Regions from separate parts of the Leuconostoc mesenteroides subsp. mesenteroides ATCC 8293 genome, predicted to be linked through region 2. Evidence: predicted binding sites of a transcription regulator. Region 2 holds the regulator's gene; the other holds the start of a gene.

Region 1 (8,106 bases), 420 kb from region 2:
TGGATTGACGCCAATACAAGCTTATTATCGTATTATTATTCCACAAGCATTGGTTTCGGCTGTGCCTAACATTGGTAATTTAACGTTAAACATTTTAAAAGGCACTTCGCTTGCGTTCATGATGACGGTTCAAGAAGTAACGGCGGTTGCTAAAACAGCAGCCTCATATACTTATGATTACACGGAAGCTTATATTGATATTTTTATAATTTACTTTATCTTAGGAACGATACTGCAAATCATTTTTAAATATCTGGAACGTTACTTAGGTCGACATAAGCTACGCGGAACAGTTGTATAGGGAGAATAGCATGTTAAAAGTCAGAAATTTCAGAAAAAAGTATCATGAACATGAAGTATTGAAAGGAATTGATATTGAAGTTAACCAAGGGGATGTAGTAGCATTACTTGGACCATCAGGATCTGGTAAGACTACGTTTTTAAGAGGGTTAGCTTTTCTAACACCGGGAGATTCTGGTGTTATAGAATTTGATGATCAAAAAATAAGTATTGAATCGGCAACGCCTGTTGATATTAAAAAGTTGCGACAAAAGATGGGCTTCGTTTTTCAAAATTTCAATTTGTTTGCTAATAAGACGGCCATACAAAATGTCGAAGAAGGTTTGATTATTGGGCATAAGGAGCCAAAAGAAATAGCTCGAAAAAAAGCGCAGGAAGCCTTACAAAAAGTAGGTTTGTTGGAATTTGCCAATCATTATCCAAGTCAATTGTCTGGTGGACAAGCGCAGCGCGTAGGAATTGCTAGAGCAGCAGCTTTAAATCCGGAGATTATTTTATTGGATGAGCCGACGAGCGCGTTAGATCCCGAGTTAGTAGCAGATGTTTTGCAGGTGATTAAACAACTAGCTGATGAAGGGAAAACGATGATTGTCGTCACTCATGAGATGGCTTTTGCTCGTGATGTGGCTGATAAAGTTGTTTTTATGGATAAAGGTTTAGTTGTAGAGGAAAATGAACCCGTTGAATTTTTTGATAATCCTAAGTCGCCACGTTTGAAAGAATTTTTAAGTCGTATTAGCGCTGCCAATGTTGCTGACAACAGTTTTGAGTATGAAAAGGCTAATCAAAAATAAATTAAACGCGCTCTTTAGACTTGTAGCAGCATCTAGCGGAAAATGTTTCACGTGAAACGGATAAAAATATTTAATTGGTTACTAGCGATTGGCTTGTTTTTCAGGTAAACTAGATACTATGGAAAACTTTCAAGAACAACTAAAGAACCGACGTACTTTTGCGATCATCTCCCATCCCGATGCTGGTAAAACAACCTTAACTGAGCAATTATTGTTGCATGGTGGAGTGATTCGTGAAGCCGGAACAGTTAAAGGCCGTGGGTCGAACAAATTAGCTTCATCTGATTGGATGGCGATTGAGCAACAACGTGGTATTTCAGTAACGTCATCTGTATTGCAGTTTGACTATGAAGGTAAACGAATCAATATTTTGGATACACCGGGGCACGAGGACTTTTCAGAAGATACCTATCGTACTTTGATGGCTGTGGATTCAGTAGTCATGGTAGTCGATGCCGCCAAGGGTATTGAGCCACAGACTAAAAAGTTATTTGAAATTGTCTCACAGCGTGGAATACCAGTCTTTACGTTCTTTAACAAAATTGATCGTGACGCTCGCCCAGCACTTGATTTGGTTGACGAGCTTGAAACTGTATTAGGAATTCAAGCTTACCCAATGAATTGGCCAGTCGGCTCCGGCCAGGTTCTGCAAGGCATTTATGATTTGCAGGCTGACCAACTTGTGCCCTTTAAGAATGCCACAATTCATTCCGAGATCGTCGATGAGGCGATGGATGAAATTGAATTGTTACGTGATGCGGGTAATCCATTTGATGAGGATAAAATCGCTCATGGGCAATTAACACAAGTATTCTTTGGCTCAGCGTTGGTTAATTTTGGTGTAACAGAATTCTTGCGTGAATATTTGACGTATGCACCAGCCCCAGCAGCGATGACGACAGTTGATGACAAAAAAATTAATCCAGAAGACGCACAGTTCAGTGGTTTTGTATTTAAGATACAGGCCAACATGGATCCCAGACATCGAGACCGTATTGCATTTGTGCGGATCGTGAGTGGGGAGTTTAATCGCGGTATGGATGTGTTATTACAACGGAATGGCAAGAAATTAAAGCTCTCGAACGTGACACAATTTATGGCCGAAGAACGTGAAAATGTCCAGACAGCAGTTCCTGGTGATATTATTGGTGTCTATGATACGGGGAATTTCCAAATAGGTGATACAATCTACTCTGGAAAGAAAGCTGTACAGTTCCCTGATTTGCCAACATTTACACCTGAATTGTTTAACCGTGTGGTTGCCAAGGATGTGATGAAGCAAAAGTCATATCATAAAGGGATTGAACAACTCGTTCAAGAAGGAACAATTCAACTTTATAAATCATGGAACGGCGGCGACTACATTATTGGCGCTGTTGGACAATTGCAGTTTGAAGTGTTCCAGTTCCGTATGGAAAACGAATATAATGTTGAAATTCAATTTGAACCCATTGGTTCCAAAGTTGCTCGCTGGATAAAGCCAGAACAATTAGACGAGAAAATGAGTTCATCACGTAATTTACTAGTAAAAGATCGGTACGATGAACCAGTATTCTTATTCGAGAATAAATTCGCCTTGAATTGGTTCCACGATAAATACCCTGATGTTGAATTAGAAGAAAAAATGTAAAAACACCAAGCATATTGGAACGTCTGTGGACGTTCTTTTTTAATATCGTAATATGTTAGAATATAGTAACAAGAATATTGGAGAAAATCATGTCATATTATACACAACAACTTTTTAATGGCCAACGCGATCGTATTTTGCGTGTTGTTGATTCAGATGATGCTACACAAGCAACTGCTGGTTTTATTCATATTTTTGACGAACGGCGAGCTTTTGACTTTGAATACGCTAAAGAATTAACGAATGGTGAAATCACACAGGAACAGTTTGATGAGGAAGGAGAGTCGGTTAACACATTTAGCGTTAACTTTATGCCCCTAGCGCATGCTGAAGAGGAAGAAATTCCTAATGAATTGTTTGAGGAATGGGCTGGCCTAATTGGCCGTGAATATGCATTGGTTCCCAACTTACATATGAATATGTATCAACAGTCTCTGAAACCTGGAATTGAGGAAATTGATAAGGATCTTTTCGAAGAAAGATTGTTAGAATTAGTTACACGTGTTCTCGGATCTTCTGTTGTTGGATTTGAAGAAAAAGCTTTGACACTTTACCCAAGCTTTTTAGTACAAGAGCAACCTGAACAATCCGAACAAAAAGGGCCATCAACCCAGATAATATTACCAGAATAGTGAATATATGGATTGATGAATAGTATATTTAGCTAATTTAGCGAACGTTTTGTAAGCATTATCGTTAACGTTCGTTTTTTTTTATGGTACAATGTCTGGGTCGATAAGACAAATAAAATCGGGGTAGATTGATGCGCGTTAAGTGCAGCGGAGACGGAATGTGAGCCGCTGACGAAACAAACATTCATTGCTAGCATTTTTTCGTGTTAGCAATGAATGTTTGTGCGGTGCATCAGTCACATTCACCACTATATAAGGTGAACACTCCACTCGGAGGTTCTATAGCATGGAAAATACAACACGAACGTGGGTTTTCCCAAAACTAGATACGCGCCAATTCGTTTTATTGGCGATGTTGATGGCACTTCACATGGTGCTGAGCAGGCTGACAGTCGGCACTAATGTACTTCAAGTAAGCTTTGCATTCGTAACGATGTCTCTGATTGCTAAATGGTATGGTCCATTGTGGTCTATGTTAATTGCGGCAATATTAGACGTTATCGGCGCAACAATTATTAATCCTGGTGCATTCTTTGTGGGATTCACTTTTACAGCAATGATTAGTGCGTTAATTTATTCACTGGCTTATTTCAAGCATGACAAAACAAGCTGGTGGCGAGTAAGTGTTGCTGTGGGGTTGGTATTATTAATTGCTAATATTGGTTTAAATTCCATTTGGTTGGTTATGATGTATCATACAGCACACGATTGGCCTTCATTTTTAGCCTTTATTACACCACGTGTCATTAAGAATTTAATTATGTTTCCCATTCAAGTGGGTATTTCGTATTTTCTTTTAAATAATCAGGTTATTAGTCACACCACAAAAAAGATTTTTAGTTAAACAGCTTCGGCTGTTTTTTTGAAAGCAGAGGTTTTAATATGGTAAATGAATTTCCACAAGTTTTAACAATAGCAGGTTCTGATTCAGATGGATCAGCAGGGATGCAGGCAGACTTGCATACATTTTTCATTAGAAAAACATACGGTATGAGTGTGTTAGTTGCTGCTGTGGCTGGTAACTCATACGGTATTCATGCTGCGGAAACATTACCGCTACACTTTGTTGACAAACAGTTTGAGGTTCTTGCTGACGATTTTAAAGTTCGCGCTAGTAAGACGGGCATGTTATCAGATGCTAGCTTAATTGAAGCAGTGGTAAAAGCTTATAAACAGTTTGACTTTGGTCCTTTAGTAGTTGATCCGGTAATAACAACAAAACATGGTGCTCAATTGTTAGAGGCAGCGGCCTTTGAGGCACTAAAAGAAAAACTTCTACCACTGGCAACAGTTGCAACACCGAACTTTTTTGAGGCACAATTGCTAACTGGACGTACTATTGATAATGAACAGCAACAGACAGCTGCTGCAAAAGATATTCAATCTCTGGGCGTTCAAAATGTTATTGTCAAAGGATGGCATAATCAAGATAACCAAAATGAGGTTGCTGACTATGTTCTTCTCGCGGATGGCTCTGATTTTTGGTTAAGGCACCCGTATTTTGATACTACACACATCAATGGTACTGGGGACACTTTAAGCGCTGCTATTGCTGCTGAAATTGCTAAGGGGAAAGACGTTGCAACGGCTATTCGCATTGCCCACGATGTGACGGCAACAGCGATTGAACATGAAATTGCTGTTGGACATAAGTTTGGACCAATTAATCACTGGGCAGCTCAAGACTATAATAAAAAAGAAGACAAATAGTTTGTCTTCTTTTTTATTATGATGCACCGGTGATATCACCATGAACAAGTCGTTTGAAAATATGACGATCCGCCCAAGCGATATTACGTCCCTGTAAAAGGAAGGACATGACAGTGCCAATACCGAGCGCTACGATTTGATGGCTAATGATGAGACAAATAATCGAAATACCAATTGCAACAGCGAAATTACTCATTTGAGCTTTACTAGCATTGCCACGGAAATAATCAAAGCGTAAGATATTCGTCAGGTCATCTAAGGGGTGAAGAATCCAATTAACACGCTGGTATATGGAAATAGCCACGCCAATTGTCCAAATACCAAACAAGTCAAGAGGAATACGCCACCACCAACTAAGTTGACGAATGCCCAGCGAGACAAAGTAATTGGCGAATACGCCAACTAAAATACTAAACGCCATACCGAAGAAAATATTGCCGAGTAATCGTAACCAATTGATACGCATGGCTAACCACATATTTAAGAATGCCACAGAAACAGCTGTAATAGCTAAAAAGATACTAATTTGCCAGCCAGTGGTGTTAGATAAGTTAGCGGCGCTTGCAGTCCATGGGGCCGAACCCATGGCGCTAGCCACACTTAATCCATTACCAAATGAGTTAATGATTAAAGAGATAAAAAAGAAACTAATTTTTTGTTTATATCCCAGTTGATAAAATTGACCATCTATATAGTACATTGTGTAATTTTTTCCTTAGTTGATTATCTTCTTATTATAGCATTAAGAAAGGTGCTTAAAGATAGTTTACAAAATCACAATTAAGGTATAGAATATATGCATTAGAAAATTGTGAGGAAAAAAACAATGTCAGAAAATAAAGTCGCTTTGGTAACTGGAGCTGGTCAAGGAATTGGACAGGCAATCGCAGAACGATTGTCAAAAGATGGGTTTAAGGTTGCCTTAGTTGGACGTCATATTGAAAAAGTACAAAAAGTAGCTGATGAAATTAATGAAAATGGTGGTGAAGCCATTGCTATTAAGGCTGATGTGGCTAAACGTGATGAAGTTTTTGCAGCCGTCAAAGAAACGAAAGAAAAGTTCAATGGTTTTGATGTGATTGTTAACAATGCGGGTGTTGCGCCTACGACACCAATCATGTCAGTAACGGAAGATGATATGAACTGGACATGGGGCATTAATGTTAATGGTATTGTCTGGGGAACACAAGCTGCGACAGAAGCCTTCAAGGAATTTGGTCATGGTGGCAAAATCATTAATGCAACATCGCAAGCTGGTGTGCAAGGAAATGCTAATTTGACTGCCTATGGATCAACAAAATTTGCCATTCGCGGTATTACACAAACAACAGCTAAAGAGTTAGCAGAATTTGGTATTACAGTAAATGCATTTGCGCCTGGAATTGTGAAAACACCGATGATGGAAGATATTGCTCATGAAGTAAGCGTGAACGCTGGTAAAGACGACGAATGGGGAATGGCACAATTTTCAGAAGGAATCACCTTAGGACGACTAAGTGAACCGGAAGATATAGCAAATGTGGTTTCCTTCTTGTCTAGCTCAGATTCAAACTATGTGACAGGCCAAACATTAATTGTTGATGGTGGTATGGTATTTAGTTAAATTCAATATATAACTTTAAATGCATCTCAATTTCTTTAATTGGGGTTTTTTTTTGTGCACTAATCTAAATATGTGATTTATTATACAATATATATATTATTATGTTAGCGCTAACAAAAGCTTTTAAATAAGGGTTTAAGAAACATATTCAAAAAAGGTTGCTTTTTAAAAAAGAATGATATATACTTATATTGTTAATAAATGAGCAAGTAAAGGAGCAAAGATTATGGCAGAAGCAATTGCAAAGAAACCCGCAAAAAGGGTTTTGACCCCTGAAGAAAAAGCGGAATTACAAACACAAGCTGAGAAGATGACTGAGGTATTGATTGAAAAATCACAAAAGGCATTGTCTGAATTTTCAACATTTTCGCAAGAACAAGTTGATAAAATTGTTGCAGCTATGGCCTTGGCAGGTTCTGAGAATTCACTTCTGTTAGCCCATGCTGCTCACGACGAGACTGGACGTGGGGTTGTGGAAGATAAGGATACGAAAAATCGTTTCGCCTCAGAATCAGTTTATAACGCTATTAAGTTTGATAAGACTGTGGGTGTTATTAGTGAAGACAAGATTCAAGGTAAGGTAGAATTAGCAGCCCCACTTGGTATTTTGGCTGGAATCGTCCCAACGACAAATCCAACGTCGACAACTATTTTCAAATCAATGTTGACAGCAAAGACACGTAACACAATTATCTTTGCTTTCCATCCCCAGGCTCAAAAAGCATCGGTTCTTGCTGCAAAAATTGTTTATGATGCTGCTGTTAAAGCAGGCGCACCGGAAAACTTTATCCAATGGATTGAAAAGCCTTCACTTTATGCAACAAGTGCGCTGATACAAAATCCTCACATTGCTTCAATTCTAGCTACTGGTGGGCCATCAATGGTTAATGCAGCTTTGAAGTCAGGAAATCCATCCATGGGTGTCGGTGCTGGAAACGGTGCAGTTTATATTGATGCAACTGTTGACACAGATCGTGCCGTGTCCGATTTGTTGTTATCAAAGCGTTTCGATAATGGCATGATTTGTGCCACAGAAAACTCAGCCGTTATTCAAGCACCAATCTATGACGAAATTTTAACTAAGTTACAAGAACAAGGTGCATACCTTGTTCCTAAGAAAGACTACAAAAAAATTGCTGATTATGTATTTAAGCCTAACGCAGAGGGATTTGGTATTGCTGGTCCTGTTGCTGGTATGTCAGGACGTTGGATTGCTGAGCAAGCAGGCGTAAAGATTCCTGATGGTAAAGATGTACTTTTGTTCGAATTAGATCAGAAGAACATAGGTGAAGCGTTATCTTCTGAAAAGTTATCGCCATTACTTTCAATTTATAAAGTTGAGAAGCGTGAAGAAGCTATTGAGACTGTTCAATCCTTGTTAAACTATCAAGGCGCGGGGCACAACGCAGCAATTCAAATTGGTTCACAAGATGATCC
Region 2 (8,106 bases):
TAACTAGATAGTACCATAAAATTATGATAAAATAATAAAATATTAATTGGAGAAATTTATGCAATTCGGGAAGTTTCGATTAGGATTACGTACATTAAAGACTGCTCTAGCCGTTATGCTAATCATCACGTCATTTTATTTTTTTAATCGTCCGCCTTTTGTTGCGTGTTTAGCGGCAGTTTTTGCACTGCGAGAAAGTTGGGATAAAACGCTCAACTTTGCCAAAGTACGGTTGATTTCTAACACAGTCGGTGGTGCTTTTGCGCTATTTTATTTCATTGTTCACCAACAAACACATCAAGCTGCCTGGGTTTCCATGATTCTTTTACCTCTACTTGTTATTGTTGTAATTGTTTTATTAGATGGCTTCAACTACAATAGTGGTGTTATTGGGGCCATGGCTGCCTTATTAATGATTTCATTAAACATTCCAGCTGGTGCAACCATAGTTTATGTCATTGATCGTATCATTGATACTTTCATCGGTGTGGTCATAGCAATCGCGATTAACCGATTCTGGTCACCAAAAAAAGCGACGTGAGCCGCTTTTTTAAATACCTAAATATTGCTCAATTGTCTTCAAAACGCCATCGTTTGTGTTCACATCGACGGCTTTTTTAGTTACTCTTTGTTGCATAAACGGCTCCGCATTAGGCATCACGAACCCATTTTCGTATTTAGTCAGCATCTCTAAATCATTGCCATTATCGCCAAACACCATTACTTCACTATCTAAAACATTGTAGTAATCTTGCAAAACTTGTAGTCCGGCTGCCTTATCCACACCTTTTCCTAAAACATCAACAGAGCCAAATCCTGACCCAGTTGCATGCAATTCGTTGCCAAAAATATTTCTCAGCGCAGACACATGTTGATGCACTTCATTATTTGGCCACACAAAAGTAATACCCAAAATGTGATCATCAACTTGCATTAATTTTTCAACTTGCTTGACGTTGGGATAAAATTGAAAAACCATTTCCGCGACTTGACCTGTCGCATGGTTAGACACATATGTTCCTTTATCACCTGTCATGATAATAATGTTTTCCGCTGACTCCGGATTTTTAGCATTCCAGTCAATGACCTTTTCTAATTGATTAGCTGACAAATGTACTGAATACAATTGTTGTTCAAATGTTGATACAACTGCACCATTGGAACCAACAAAATCCATTTCAAAGCCATTATTAATTGTTGGGGCAAACAATTGTTGTAGATTTTTAACTTGACGCCCTGAAGCCGCAACAAAACGCATATCGCGTGTCTCCATAATTGATAAAACGCGTTCAAATCTAGCTTGACTATATTCATCATTTGCCGTTAAAAACGTGCCATCCATGTCCGACGCAATTAATTTAATTGACATTACTTGTCTCCTACTCGTAAATACTATCTTTCAATTGTACCAAAAAAGCGCCGTTAAGCGCTAATTTCATTCAAATTGTTTAAGATATTCTTGATAACCAGATTCATCAATTACCCAATCTAGTTCACCAATGTACTCAGCATGGGGATCATGGTAAGCAAATTCATGCTTAAATTTGTACAATCCATCTGAATTATCAAATTCACCAATGCCACCAAAATCGTACTCAACTTTGCCTAATTCAAGTCCCCATTTGAGCATTTCGTATTGGATAGCAGCAGGCGCATTATGCTTTCCAAATTCACGGTATGAACCAGCGTACATGTACCAAATCTCATCGCCATAAGAGAATCCAAGGCCACTGGCAATAACTTGATCTTCATAATGCGCTAGATAAACACGGAATAATCCCGTACCAGCCCATAATTTTTGCATTCGTAAGAAATAGTCAATTGGTCGATGGGTAATGCCATGGCTCTTCGCCATCGACACATATGTATCAAACAATGCGCGAATGTCTTCTTCACCATCACCACTTGTAACAGTAACCCCGTCACGAAAAGCACGACGAATATCATTTCTGACTTTCGGCTTAAAATGAAGCATTAACTCATCTTCATTTGTAATGGGCTTAGCCCCTTCACCGCGACCATCATAGTACAAAACAACATTCTTACGTGGTTGAATGTTCCCATGCATATGCTTAACTTGTTTATTTCTTGTTTTAAATCCAGCATCAAGATACTTTTGATTTAATGCATCAGAATATGACACCTCAGGATCCATACGTACCAAAAATACATTATCTGGCAAAGCCGTCAATGCTTCATTAATCATTGACTTAATCAAGTCAATGTCCTCAACATCAGCTACTGGCCCTCGGCCAACATAAGCTAATAGTTTTCCTGGTACTGCTTCGACGGTTAAAACGGACATAGCGGCATCAATTTTTCCGTCAGTTTCGTGGTAAACATAAATGTGTCCCCAGTTAGATTTCAACTCTCCCCACAATGGATCTTGTGTTACTTGTCCACGGGGATTTTCACGAACGAATTGCTGATAATCAGTTACTTTTTTGGAATCATCTAAATTTAAAATAGTCATGTGAAATTATAGTCCTGTCGTAATTGAGCCGTAGTTTTCGATGAAATAAACTAACGTCTGTAATTCATTTGTTAAGTCAACGTTTTGCACACGAACACCAGTTGGAACAGTCACACGTACTGGTGTAAAGTTCAAAATACCTTTGACACCCGTTTCGACTAACTGGTTGGTAATTTCTTGTGCAACACCTTGTGGAACCGTTAGAATGGCAATATTGATACGTTGTGCTGTTATTTGCTCTTGTAACTCTTCCATTGAATAAATTGGCACACCTGACAAAATTGTGCCTGTACGCTTTTCGTCTGCATCAAATGCTGCTGCAATACGCATATTTGATGATTGATGGAAATTAAAGTTTAATAAAGCTTGTCCAAGATTACCAGCACCGATTAAAGCCACATTAATTAAGCTGTCTTGGTCCAATACATTGGCGAAAAAATCTAAAAGCGCTTTGACATCATAACCGTAGCCACGCTTACCTAGCGCACCAAAATATGAAAAATCTCGACGAATTGTTGCCGCATCGAACTTAATAGCTTCACTCAACTCTGAGGAAGAAATCCGTTCCTTGCCAGCATCATGTAAAAATGTTAGATAACGAAAATATATAGGTAGCCGCTTAGCAGTTGCACGCGGTATTTTAGGTTGTTGAGTCATAATTATCTCCATTAATTAAACTTGTGAACTTTTGCATAACTAGTATACCATATATAAAAAGGTTTTACCAAAAGATAGTGATGTTTTCACAATGATGTCAGGATTGTAACAATTCAAAATCCAATCCCGGATCCGTGTTTAAATCTAAATCAGCAAAAATATTTTTCTTGTAATTCCAATAACCCGCAGCACCAATCATTGCTGCATTATCCCCTGTATACTGCATCGGAACAGGGATAAATTCTGTCTTTGGAAAATCGTTTAATAGCATAGTCAATTCTTCACGTAATTGAGAATTTGCGGCGACACCACCAGCTAATACAAAACTTTTAACAGGAAAATTTTCTAATGCTCGTTTTGTTCGACCAATTAATGCATCAACAACAGCATTTTGAAAGCTAGTCGCCAAATCATTCTGATTGATTGTTTCCTCTTTTTGATTGGCGTGATGCACATAATTAATTACCGCACTCTTCAAACCAGAAAAACTAAAATCATAGTTATCTTCATGTGCCATGGCAGTTGGAAATTTAATGGTTGGTTGGCCTCTATGAGCCATCTCATCAATTGTCTTCCCAGCAGGATACGGCAAATTTAATAGCCGCCCAACTTTATCAAAGCTTTCTCCAGCTGCATCATCACGTGTTTCGCCAATGACTTCAAATTGGTTTTCTTCACGCATCAATACAAGTTCAGTATGTCCACCAGAAACCATTAATGCCATCGCTGGATATTTAATTGGCTTGTTAAAATTTGCCGCCGCAATATGACCTGCTAAGTGATTAACTGGAATAACTGGTAAACCATGCGCCAGAGCAAATGTTTTCGCCCCCATTAAACCAACTAATAAAGAGCCGACTAGTCCCGGCCCATATGTCACAGCAACCGCATCAAGCGCTTTGGGTTCTACATGAGCCGTGTTTAAAGCATCATTTAGTACCCGAGTAATCCATTCAATATGATGTCTACTGGCCACTTCAGGAACAATACCACCAAAGCGTTGATGTGAATTAATTTGGGTAGCCACACTGTTGCTTAGCACAATGTGACCGTCTTCAACAATGGCGACACTTGTTTCATCCGCACTTGATTCAAAGGAAATTATTTTAGTCAATTTTTTTCTCCATCATAATTGCATCATCACCATTTCTATAATATTTTTCACGACGATAATACTCTGTAAATCCCAGCTTTCTATATAATGCTTGGGCGCCACCATTTTGTGCAGATACTTCAAGCAAAAATCGAGTGACTTGCTTCATATTAAAAATATGTTTAAAAATGTTCTGTGCCACACCTTGTTTTTGATAATCAGGATGTACTGCAACACTAACAATTTCAGCTTCATCAAGTATTGTCGTGACACCAACAAAGCCACCATCCCCGATAAAATAAGCTGTCCTGGGACTAGCTAAATCATGTTCAAAAACGCTTTTGGGCCAAGGGGATGATCCAAAAGCAGCATCGGCTATATGCCATATCAAGTCAATATCTTCAGTTGTTGCTCGTCGAATCATCAAAGTGTAATGCCATCGATACCGCATCTTCGCGATTATCGAGGTAATATCCTTTCTTAATACCTGTTTGCTTATAGCCCAGTCGTTCGTACAATGCCAGTGCGCCCAGGTTGGACACTCTGGCCTCCAGAGTCATTGATGACATACCTGTTTTTTTAGTAAACAATTTTAACTCTTGCATGAGTATCGTGCCCAAGCCGCTATTTTGCCATACCGGTAGGACAGCTATATTAGTAATGTGCATGTCATGAATGTCAGTGCGCAAAGCAGCACCAGCAAAACCAACAATTTGACCACGCCGTTCAATGACTAAATACAGTCGGACATGCGGACGTGACAGTTCACTCACAAAATCACGTAAAAGCCATGGTGCTGAACCATTATAAACTGCTTCTTCAATTTTTATTAGCATATCGATGTCTGACATCGTAGCTCGCCTTAATAAAAATGTTGTCCCTTGGACATCAACGACTTTTTCGGTATATTTTGGCAAACTATTTAATAAATGCTTTGATTTTCTAAATTTCAAAAACATAGTTTTCTGGTTTATCCTCACCAGGATGAGCAGCAATCCAGTTCAGCTCTGCTTGCGTTTTGCGTAGATAATTTGGATTAAAATCCTGAATATTCTCTGTAGGTGTTTCTTGCAATCCAAGTGTTACAATACCCACCCCATCCGGTAAACTCTCTTCTGGTGACAAAATTTTTGCGCGCTCACCAAAAAGCGTTTGCATTTCATCGCTAAATTCTGAGGTGTCACCCAGAAAAGTAATTGGTTCGTCCTTTGCTTCCAAAAAAGCAAATAAATTTGTAATTGGCTGATGAGATTCAGTAAATATACTCACACCATTTTGATATACACCAGCAAAAACGTTTCTATTGCGGGCGTTAAATAATGGTACCACTAGCCCGTCAGCTTTAACTTGTTCCGCTAAAATTGCTAAGCTAGATACACCACATAATTCAGCACCCAAGGTATCGGCTAAAACTTTTGCCACTGTGACACCAATTCTTAATCCCGTAAACGATCCTGGCCCTTGAGCCACAACAACACGATCAATATCTTGTAGTGTCCAATTTTCAGCAGCCACAATATCTCGAATGGCTGGTAGCAACTGAATGGAATGGTTACGTGCTACATTGGTAGTGAAAACGTTTTTTACGCTATTATGTTCTGCCAAACTCACTGTTAGTGGTTGGTTACTTGTATCAAATGCTAAAATCTTCATAAGTTTAATTTTATCACAAATAATAAAACTTGAATGAGAATTGTTATATTTATTAGTAATCATAAAAACCGTTATAGAGCACAAAAAAAAACGCCAATGGCGCTTTTTCTAAATATTACTTTGTTGCTTCCTTAACTAACTCAATCACTTCGTCATTCGTTTCAACGTCCAATGCTTTTTCAGCCAACACTTTCATGTCAGCTGTATTGAGCTTTTTCATCAAGGAACGAGTTTGCAAAACAGATGGTGCACTCATTGAAAACTCATCTAATCCCATACCCACTAATAGTGGTACTGCCACAGGATCACCAGCCATCTCACCACACATTGCGACAAACTTGCCCTCTTTGTGTGCAGCTGAAATCACAGTATTAATTAATCGTAAGATAGACGGATTATATGGTTGATACAAATACGCCACACGATCATTTCCACGATCCGCAGCCATTGTATAGGCAATCAAATCATTCGTACCAATGGAGAAGAAATCAACTTCTTTGGCAAATTTATCGGCTAAAATTGCTGCAGCTGGAATTTCTATCATAATGCCCAACTTAACTTCACCCGTAGCCACACCCGCTTTTTCAAGCTTTTCACGTTCTTCAAGGTAAATTTTCTTAGCAGCACGGAATTCGCTTAATGTTGCAATCATTGGGAACATAATCCATAAGTTGCCAAACGCAGATGCCCGTATCAATGCACGTAATTGCGTGCGAAAAATATCAGTCTGATCCAATGAAATACGAATGGCACGATAACCTAAGAACGGATTCTCTTCTTCAGGTAATTTCCAATAATCAAGATGCTTATCGCCACCAATGTCCATCGTACGAACTGTAACGGGCTTGTCACCCATTTGTTCGACAACAGATTTGTAAGCCTCAAACTGTTCATCTTCGGTTGGTAAATGATCAGATTCCATATACAAGAATTCTGTTCGATACAAACCAACGCCTTCAGAACCATTGTCTAAAACAGCTTGCATATCTTTTGGTGCGCCAATGTTAGCACCAACGATAAATTCTTTACCATCAGCAGACACTGATTTCTCATCTTTTAACTTAGCCCATTCCGCACGTTGTGCGAAATAATCGGCTGCCTTTTTTTGATAAGTAGCAAGTGTATCGGCATCAGGATTAACAATTACATCACCTGTCAAGCCATCAACAATGACCAAATCACCACTAGAAACTTCAACTGTTGCTTTTTCAGAACCAACCACCGCTGGAATTTCCAACGTACGTGCCATAATTGATGCATGAGCTGTTCGACCACCAAGGTCAGTTAGAATACCTTTTACGAACTGACGATCTAGTTGCGCTGTATCAGAAGGAGTTAAATCCTTTGATACAAGAACTACTTCTTCATCAATTAGTGCTGGATTAGGCAAAGAAATGTTCAATAAATGTGACAAAATGCGCTTCGTTACGTCGCGAATATCTGCTGCACGTTCTTGCATATATTCATTATCCGTCATCGCATCAAACATACTGATGTACATATCTGTGACTTCTTTGACAGCTTGTTCAGCGTTAACTTTGTCATCTTCTATTTTTTGTTTAATTGCACCAGACATTTCTGGATCAGCCAAAACCATTAGGTGTGCTTCGAATACTTCAGCCTCTGCAGCACCTAAACTTTCGGTTGCCTTTGCCTTTATCAATTTAACATCATCACTAGAAGCCTTCAAAGCATCGTCGACACGTGCTTGTTCAGCCGCCACATTTGTTACTGTTGTCTTCTCAAAAGACAAATCTGGATCAACTAACAAGTAGGCTTTAGCAATTGCTACGCCGTTACTTGCCGCGATTCCTTTGAAGTTTTTCGTCATTTTATTCTGCTAGTCCTTCTGTAGCCATTGCTTCAGCAATTGTTGTCATTGCTGCTTCTTCATCAGCACCCTCAGTCTTAATAGTAACATCGGCTCCTTGACCAACACCCAATGACATTACACCCATGATTGACTTCAAGTTAACATCCTTACCTTGATATGACAAAGTAACATCTGAAGCAAACTTTGAAGCTGCTTGTACTAACAAAGTTGCTGGACGTGCGTGAATACCTGTTTCTGCGATGATATGAAAGTCTTTTGATTGTGCCATGTTTAAAATTCTCCTTTGTGCTGTTAATCAGCTTCTGAATATAGTTTATCAAAGCGCTTACAAAATATCAAGTAGAATATTGCACAAATCATTGTTATATCAAGCACTAAAGCTAGAAATGCCTATTT

Evidence for each region. Region 2 encodes Rex, which represses fermentation and respiration genes when NADH is low (regulators of the CRP and FNR family bind a similar motif). Its sites were predicted from a motif close to TTGTGAANTANTTCACAA; they were not measured.
Region 1: the regulator Rex is predicted to act here: its motif matches at 6,740-6,757, upstream of adhE (bifunctional acetaldehyde-CoA/alcohol dehydrogenase).

The regions. Positions count from the first base shown of each region.
Region 1 covers NC_008531.1:120,494-128,599, forward strand. Annotated here, with positions in the region: gene LEUM_RS00655 (amino acid ABC transporter permease) at 1-301, shown strand, start outside; gene LEUM_RS00660 (amino acid ABC transporter ATP-binding protein) at 312-1,094, shown strand; gene LEUM_RS00665 (peptide chain release factor 3) at 1,213-2,724, shown strand; gene LEUM_RS00670 (hypothetical protein) at 2,814-3,356, shown strand; THF riboswitch at 3,474-3,606, shown strand; gene LEUM_RS00675 (folate family ECF transporter S component) at 3,643-4,200, shown strand; gene thiD (bifunctional hydroxymethylpyrimidine kinase/phosphomethylpyrimidine kinase) at 4,239-5,066, shown strand; gene LEUM_RS00685 (DUF6198 family protein) at 5,083-5,766, opposite strand; gene LEUM_RS00690 ((S)-acetoin forming diacetyl reductase) at 5,893-6,669, shown strand; gene adhE (bifunctional acetaldehyde-CoA/alcohol dehydrogenase) at 6,896-8,106, shown strand, end outside.
Region 2 covers NC_008531.1:1,742,817-1,750,922, forward strand. Annotated here, with positions in the region: gene LEUM_RS08635 (FUSC family protein) at 59-541, shown strand; gene LEUM_RS08640 (HAD-IIB family hydrolase) at 551-1,369, opposite strand; gene LEUM_RS08645 (lipid II:glycine glycyltransferase FemX) at 1,436-2,473, opposite strand; gene LEUM_RS08650 (redox-sensing transcriptional repressor Rex) at 2,480-3,130, opposite strand; gene tsaD (tRNA (adenosine(37)-N6)-threonylcarbamoyltransferase complex transferase subunit TsaD) at 3,228-4,244, opposite strand; gene rimI (ribosomal protein S18-alanine N-acetyltransferase) at 4,237-4,647, opposite strand; gene rimI (ribosomal protein S18-alanine N-acetyltransferase) at 4,625-5,182, opposite strand; gene tsaB (tRNA (adenosine(37)-N6)-threonylcarbamoyltransferase complex dimerization subunit type 1 TsaB) at 5,166-5,876, opposite strand; gene ptsP (phosphoenolpyruvate--protein phosphotransferase) at 5,992-7,707, opposite strand; gene LEUM_RS08680 (phosphocarrier protein HPr) at 7,709-7,978, opposite strand.